Regions from separate parts of the Stenotrophomonas sp. STEN018 genome, predicted to be linked through region 2. Evidence: riboswitches for the same ligand, from Rfam matches in the RefSeq annotation. Region 2 holds a riboswitch; the other holds the start of a gene.
What was found. A riboswitch is a leader RNA that binds a small molecule or an ion and turns the genes downstream of it on or off. The one in region 2 is predicted to bind cobalamin.
Positions count from the first base shown of each region.

Region 1: another riboswitch for cobalamin. It lies ahead of btuB (TonB-dependent vitamin B12 receptor); the one in region 2 lies ahead of ACVOMB_RS16060 (ribonucleoside-diphosphate reductase subunit alpha).

Region 1 covers NZ_JBRREK010000034.1:3,643-7,192, forward strand. Annotated here, with positions in the region: gene ACVOMB_RS13790 (histidine phosphatase family protein) at 1-303, opposite strand, end outside; gene cobT (nicotinate-nucleotide--dimethylbenzimidazole phosphoribosyltransferase) at 300-1,370, opposite strand; cobalamin riboswitch at 1,653-1,889, shown strand; gene btuB (TonB-dependent vitamin B12 receptor) at 2,005-3,550, shown strand, end outside.
Region 2 covers NZ_JBRREK010000045.1:32,446-35,995, forward strand. Annotated here, with positions in the region: gene ACVOMB_RS16060 (ribonucleoside-diphosphate reductase subunit alpha) at 1-1,922, opposite strand, end outside; cobalamin riboswitch at 2,194-2,411, opposite strand; gene ACVOMB_RS16065 (DUF2884 family protein) at 2,682-3,491, shown strand.

The DNA.
Region 1 (3,550 bases), on a different contig from region 2:
CTCGCTATAGAACCCGGCCAGTTGCTCGGCCGGTAGTTCATCGAAATGCAGCCCGTCCCAATCACCGAAGTCGAGCTCGGCCCAATCCGGATGGATTTCGCAGAACTGGTTGCTGCCGGCCACCAGCGCATGCGCGGTGTCCAGCGCGCGCCGGCGCGGCGAGCTGATCACGCGGCTCCAGCCGATGCCGGCATGGCAGCGGTACAGCGCATCCATCGCGCCTTCGATCAAGGGCGGATCGGTACGACCGTCCAGATGACCTGCACGTCCGGTGGAAGCATGCCGCAGCAGATCCAGAATCATCGGCCGCCACCGCGATCAGCGACCGCCGCTTCGGCAAACGTCGCCATGCTGTTGTGCAGGGCGCAGGCCATGCGTACCAGCGGCAACGCGAGCGCGGCACCGGAGCCTTCGCCAAGACGCAGGTCCAACGACAGCAACGGCTGTGCCTGCAGCGTTTCCAACAGGCGGATATGACCGCGCTCGGCCGACTGATGCGAGAACAGCAGCCACGGCCGCAGACTCGGATTGATGCGCACTGCCGCCAATGCCGCAGCAGAGACAATGAAGCCATCCACCAACACTGGAATACGACGCTGCGCAGCGGCAATCATCGCCGCGCAGATCGCTGCGATCTCCAATCCACCCACACGTTGCAACGCTTCGTACGCGGGCGACTCGGCCGTGCTGATCGCTTCACCATGCAGGCTCAGCGCGCGTGCGATCAGATTTTTCTTCTGCACCATGCGTACCGCGTCCAGGCCGGTACCAGCGCCGACCAACTCGTCCAACGGCAACGGGCCGAGCACGGCGGCTACCGCACTGGCAGCGGTGGTGTTGCCGATGCCCATCTCACCGAACACCAGCAGATCGGCACCGTCGGCGCAGGCGATTTCCACCGCGCGGCGACCGGCATCGAAGGCAGCGTCCAGATCGGCAACCGACATCGCCGGGGCGGTACTGAAGTCCGCAGTGCCGTACAGCGTCTTGGCACTGACCACGCCGGCAATCGGCGCGGTGGCGCGGCTGCCCACATCCCAAACGTGCAGCGGCAGGCCCAGTTCGCGCGCCAGCACCGCAATGGCAGCACCACCGCCGGCAAAGTTGTGCAGCATCTGCACCGTCACTTCCGCCGGGTAGGCCGACACGCCCTGCGCGGTCACACCGTGATCGCCAGCGAACACCACCACCGGCACACGTTGCGCCACCGGCTGATCCACGCCTTGCAGCGCGGCCAGCTCAACGGCCAAGGTCTCCAAGCGACCCAACGCGCCTTCCGGCTTGGTCAGCTGGCGCTGGCGCAGCAGCGCACGCTGCCGGTATTCCTGCGAAGGCTGGCCGCAGGCCTGCCCGTACCATGTTTCTGTCACGACACTTCCGATACTGCGTTTGCAGCGCGCATTCTAGCCATTCAGCAACAGTGCTGCGCATGACCTGCTTCGGCAGTCACTGCTCAAACCCAACTCCAGCAACACGTAGCCCGGGTAAGCGCAGCGCTCCCGGGGAATGCGATTGCAGCATCGATGCGGGCTGCAGCGCCCTGCACTTCCCGGGCTCACTGCGCATGTCCGGGCTGTCTTGAACCTTGGCTACCGACGCAACGGTACGGCCGCCGTTGCCGCCCATTCCGGCAACCTTGGCGGCAATGGCATAGAATGCGCGCACTTTCAGGTGACCGCCCGGCATTGCTGGTCGGTTGAAACGGGAAGCCGGTGCCGCGCACTGCTGGATCTCCAGCGTGCAGCCATTCCGGCGCTGCCCCCGCAACGGTAAGCAGGACAAGTCCAGACATGGCGCCACTGTGCACGGCACGGGAAGGCGTCTGGACGGAAGCGGCACACGCCGCCTCGCCTGCGAGTCCGGAGACCGGCCCGAAAGCCGACTGGTTGCGATGCGGAGGGCATGGCGGCGGCTGTAGCGCCGTGTGCGCCGCCTCCGTCTTCTCCCTCTTCTGGCAGCCTCCCCAATCCGCCTGCGCGGGAGCGTGCAGGCCCAGGAGCTTCCATGAAACTGTCTTACCACACCCTTTCGCTCGCCCTTGCCCTGGCATTGCCGGGCGTTGCCGCCGCGCAGAACGCACCGACCGAGCTGGACGACGTCACCGTCACCGCGACCCGTACCCCGGTCTCCATCGAAAACAGCGTTGTGCCGGTACAGGTCATCGACCGTGCGCAGATCGACCACAGCCAGGCCAACTCGCTGCAGGACCTGCTGCGCGGCCGCGCTGGTCTGGACTTCGCCAACCAGGGCGGCGCCGGCAAGATCACTTCGCTGTTCCTGCGCGGCAGCAACTCCAACCAGGTGCTGGTGCTGGTAGATGGCGTGCGTGTGGCCTCGGCCACCAGCGGCATGGCCGCACTGCAGGACCTGCCGGTTGACCAGATCGAACGCATTGAAATCGTGCGCGGCCCGCGTTCGAGCCTGTACGGCTCCGAGGCCATTGGCGGCGTGATCCAGATCTTCACCCGCAACGCTGGCCAGGGCCTGCAGCAGAACCTGGCAATCACCGCCGGCAGCAACAACCTGCGCCAGGTCAGCGCCGGCTTCAGCAACCGCGGCGAGCGTGGCTGGATCTCGGCCCAGGGCGGCTACCAGAAGACCGACGGCATCAACGCCTGCCGCGGCACTGCCGCTGGCTGGGGCGCTGGCTGCTACGCCGATGAGCCGGACCGCGATGGCTACCGCAACACCTCCATCAACGTGCGCGGCGGCTATGCCCTGACCGACACGCTGAGCCTGGAAGGCCATGTGCTCAACGCCGACAGCTTCAACGAATACGACGGCAGCATCTTCGGCGGCAACGAAGCCGACAACCGCCAGCAGGTCTATGGTGCAAAGCTCGCCTGGGCTGCATCGGACCGCTTCCGCCTCAGCGCGCAGGTTGGCCGCAACCGCGACGAAGCCGACAACTACTTTGCTGATGCCAACAACGGCACCCGCCGCTTCGCCAGCGCTTTCGATACCCGCCGCGACACCGCCAGCGTGCAGGGCGACTTCAGCTTCGCCGAAGGCCAGCAGATCACCGCCGGCGCCGATTGGCAGAACGACAAGGTCACCAGCTCCACCGCGTTCGACATCGACCAGCGCGACAACCTTGGCGTGTTTGCCGAGTACCAGGGCCAGTTTGGCGCGCACTCGCTGCAGGCCAGCGTGCGCAACGACGACAACGAACAGTTCGGTAACCACACCACCGGCAGCCTGGGTTACGGCTTCGCCTTTGGCAACGGCTTCCGCCTGACCGCCAGCGCCGGCACCGGCTTCAAGGCACCGACCTTCAACGACCTGTACTACCCGGGTTTCAGCAACCCGAACTTGAAGCCGGAAGAATCCAAGAGCCTGAACCTGGGCATCGCGCAGTACGCCGACAACTGGAACTGGACCTTCAACGCCTACGAAACCCGCGTCGACCAGCTGATCGGCTATGACAGCAACTTCGACCTGGTCAACGTTGCCGAAGCCCGCATCCGCGGCGCCGAGCTGACCGGCTATCTGTCGCTGGCTGGTTTCGATATCAACGCCCAGGCCAGCTTCACCGACCCGCGCGACCATA
Region 2 (3,550 bases):
TTCAGCTCGGCAACCAGGTGACGGTTGATCTGCAGGAAGTCGCCGGACAGGGTCTCGCGCTTGAACAGGTTGGACACCTGTGGCTCGACGCACTCGTAGCAGCCGGCAATCGAGGCGATGGTTGCGGTCGGGGCGATGGCGATGATCAGCGAGTTGCGCAGGCCATGCTGTTTGATGCGCTCACGCAGTGCGTCCCAACGCTCGACATCGCTCGGCACCACATTCCATGCGTCGAACTGCAACTCGCCGTGGGCAGCGCGGGTGTCGTTGAACGAGGGGTGCTTGCCGCGTTCCTGGGCCAGTTCGCAGGACACTTCCAACGCGTGGAAATAGATGGCCTCGGCGATCTTGGTCGACAGCGCGCGCGCTTCGTCGGAGTCGAACGCCATGCGCTTGCGGAAGAACACATCCTGCAAGCCCATGCAGCCCAGGCCGACCGGACGCCAACGCAGGTTGCCGCGGCGTGCGGTTTCGATCGGGTAGAAGTTCAGGTCGATGACGCGATCGAGCTGACGCACGGCCAGGCGCACGGTCTCGGCGAGCTTTTCGAAATCGAAATCGCCATGCGCGTCGAGGTGGTTGCCGAGGTTGATCGAGCCCAGGTTGCAGACCGCGGTCTCGTCGTTGGAGGTGATCTCCAGGATCTCGGTGCACAGGTTGGACAGGTGGATCACGTTGCCAGCGCGCAGGGTCTGGTTGCTGGCCAGGTTGCACTTGTCCTTGAACGTCATCCAGCCGTTGCCGGTCTCAGCCAGGGTGCGCATCATCCGCGAGTACAGCTTGCGTGCCGACACCGTCTTGCGCGCCTTGCCCTGGGTTTCGGCCTGCACATAGGCCTGCTCGAAGGCCGGACCGAACAGATCGGTCAGCTCCGGCACCACGCGCGGATCGAACAGCGACCATTCCTGGTCGGCCTCGACGCGCTGCATGAACAGGTCCGGCACCCAGTTGGCCAGGTTGAGGTTATGGGTACGGCGCGAGTCATCACCGGCGTTGTCGCGCAGTTCGAGGAAGTCCTCGATGTCGGCGTGCCAGGTTTCCAGATAGACGCAGGCCGCGCCCTTGCGCTTGCCGCCCTGGTTGACCGCAGCCACCGAGGAATCCAGCGTCTTCAGCCACGGCACGATGCCGTTGGAGTGGCCGTTGGTGGACTTGATCAGCGAGCCGCGCGAACGCACGCGGGTATAGCTGACGCCGATGCCGCCACTGAACTTGGACAGCTGGGCGATATCGGCATAGCGGTCGTAGATGGATTCCAGCGAATCCTGCGGCGAGTCCAGCAGGAAGCACGAGGACAGCTGCTCGTGGCTGGTGCCGGCATTGAACAGGGTCGGGCTGGACGGCAGGTAGTCCAGGCTGCCCAGGCGCTGGTACAGCGCCAGTGCTTCGGGCACGTCCTCGCTCAGCGCGCTGGCAATACGCAGGAAGAACTGCTGCGGGGTCTCGATGACCTTGCGCGAATGCGGATGCCGCAGCAGGTAGCGGTCATACATGGTGCGCAGGCCGAAGTAATCGAAGTTCAGGTCGTAGCCCGGATCGATCGCGTCGTTGAGCTTGCGTGCATTGACCTGCACGAAGTTGAGCAGGCGGTCGTTGATCAGGCCGACTTCGTGGCCACGGCCGACCGACTGCGAGAACGCATGGATTTCCTGGCCGGAGACTTCCTTGCCGATGAAGTTGGCCAGCAGGCGCGCGGCCAGGCGGCCGTATTCGGGCTCTTCGCCGATCAGCAGGGCGGCGGTACGGATCGACAGCTCATCCAGTTCCTGGGTGCTGGCGCCGTTGTACAGGCCGGAGATGGTGCGCGTGGCCACCCGCATCGGGTCCACCGCGTGCAGGCCTTCGCAGCAACGCTGGATGGCGCGGACAATCTTGTTGAGGTCTACCGGCTCGGTGCTGCCATTGCGCTTGGTCACGCTCATGGCGGTGGCGGTCGGCGGCGGGGTCAGTTCAAAACCGGCTTCAGCCGGAGCGACGTCAGTATGAGTGGCAGTCACGACGATGGTGTCCTTGCAAACGTTATGCACGCAGCTCCTGCCCGCGCAGGAAGCAGAGCCGGTACGGAGCAGCGAGCATGGAAGGACGGCGTCGCAGCAGCCGCGACAGCGCACGACCAGGAGTCGGCAGCAGCCACAGCACCACGTCACCAGCCGTCTTCCCCTCGAAGACACCGCAGCCGGCACCACGCGGTGTGCATCGCGTGGCTGTCGGCAGGTCTTCGGACTCATGGGCAGGAAGGCGGGGGCCTTCTCCTACTCCGCCGCTTCCCAAGGCGTTTGCCTCAGTGCTGTTGGCGGGGTCGTTCCCAATTACCGCTGCGGGGCAGTGCCGGACTAGCCTTGAAGGCATCACCAGCTTCCCTATTAATCCGACGGAAAAATCCCGCCAGAACCGACGGAGCACAAGATAGTGGGGGTGTATGACAGGGTCAACACCAAATCTAGTATTTCTTTGCCAAGCCTTGCGGCACAAGGCTTGGACTGTCTGGCACCCGCGCCGGACACTGCAACCTGCTCGAACGGACTGCGCAGTCAAGCCTTTTGCAGAGTTTTTTTGTAGGGAAACCACCTGACTTGATAACGTAAATTTCTGATGAAATTTCCGGGTATGACTTCCGGCCGACGCAGCCCTTGCCGCGAGCGGCCAAGCTGGCCGCAACCTCCCGCCACGAGCTCGCCGCCATGCGCCTGCTGCCCATCGCCACTTCGCTGGCCCTGCTGCTGCCGCTGGCAGCCCAGGCCGCTGCGGTCAAGGCACCGGAGCTGTCCGCCGACCAATGCGGCGTATCCACCGACTACAACGTGCTGGTCGACGGCGGCGGCATCTGGCTGCGCCGCGATACTCTGCCGATGCGCGAGATCGTGTTCCACGATGGCCAGCTGAGCATCGACAACCGTATGCAGACGGTATCGGCCGCCGATGCACAACGCCTGCGCGCACTGGAGAACGGCGTGCGTCAGCTGATGCCAGCGGTAACCGGCATCGCCAACGAATCGGTAGGCATCACCTTCGACACGCTGGATGCGGTTTACGAAGCACTGACCGGCGATGCCAACTCACGCAAGGTGCGCAAACTGCGCAAAGAAGCCCAACGCTTCGTTGACACCACCATCGGCCGCGGCCGCTGGGAGCAGGAGTTGTTTGATGATGGATTCGACGCCCGCGTTGAAGCCGCCGCCGAGAGCCTCACCGGCTCGATCGCCCGCAGCGTGTTGTGGACGGTATTCACTGGCGGCGAAGACAAACTGGAAAAACGCACTGAAAAACTCGACGCCGAACTGGAGCAGCGCCTGCAGGGCCGCACTGTTGCCTTGGAGCAGCACGCGCGTTCGTTGTGCACACAGGTGCAGGCGCTGGACCGCTTGCAGTCGGCACTGGAGTTCCGCCTTGATGGCCAGCCATTGCAGATGATGCGCGTGAGCGGAGATACCGCGACGATGGCGGCAAGCGATGACCGTCAGGACGACAGTATTCCGTTGCCAGCGCGGTAAAGCCCGCTTTTGGTAGTGCCGAGCCATGCTCGGCAGGGGCATTGCCGGTAAAGCCCATT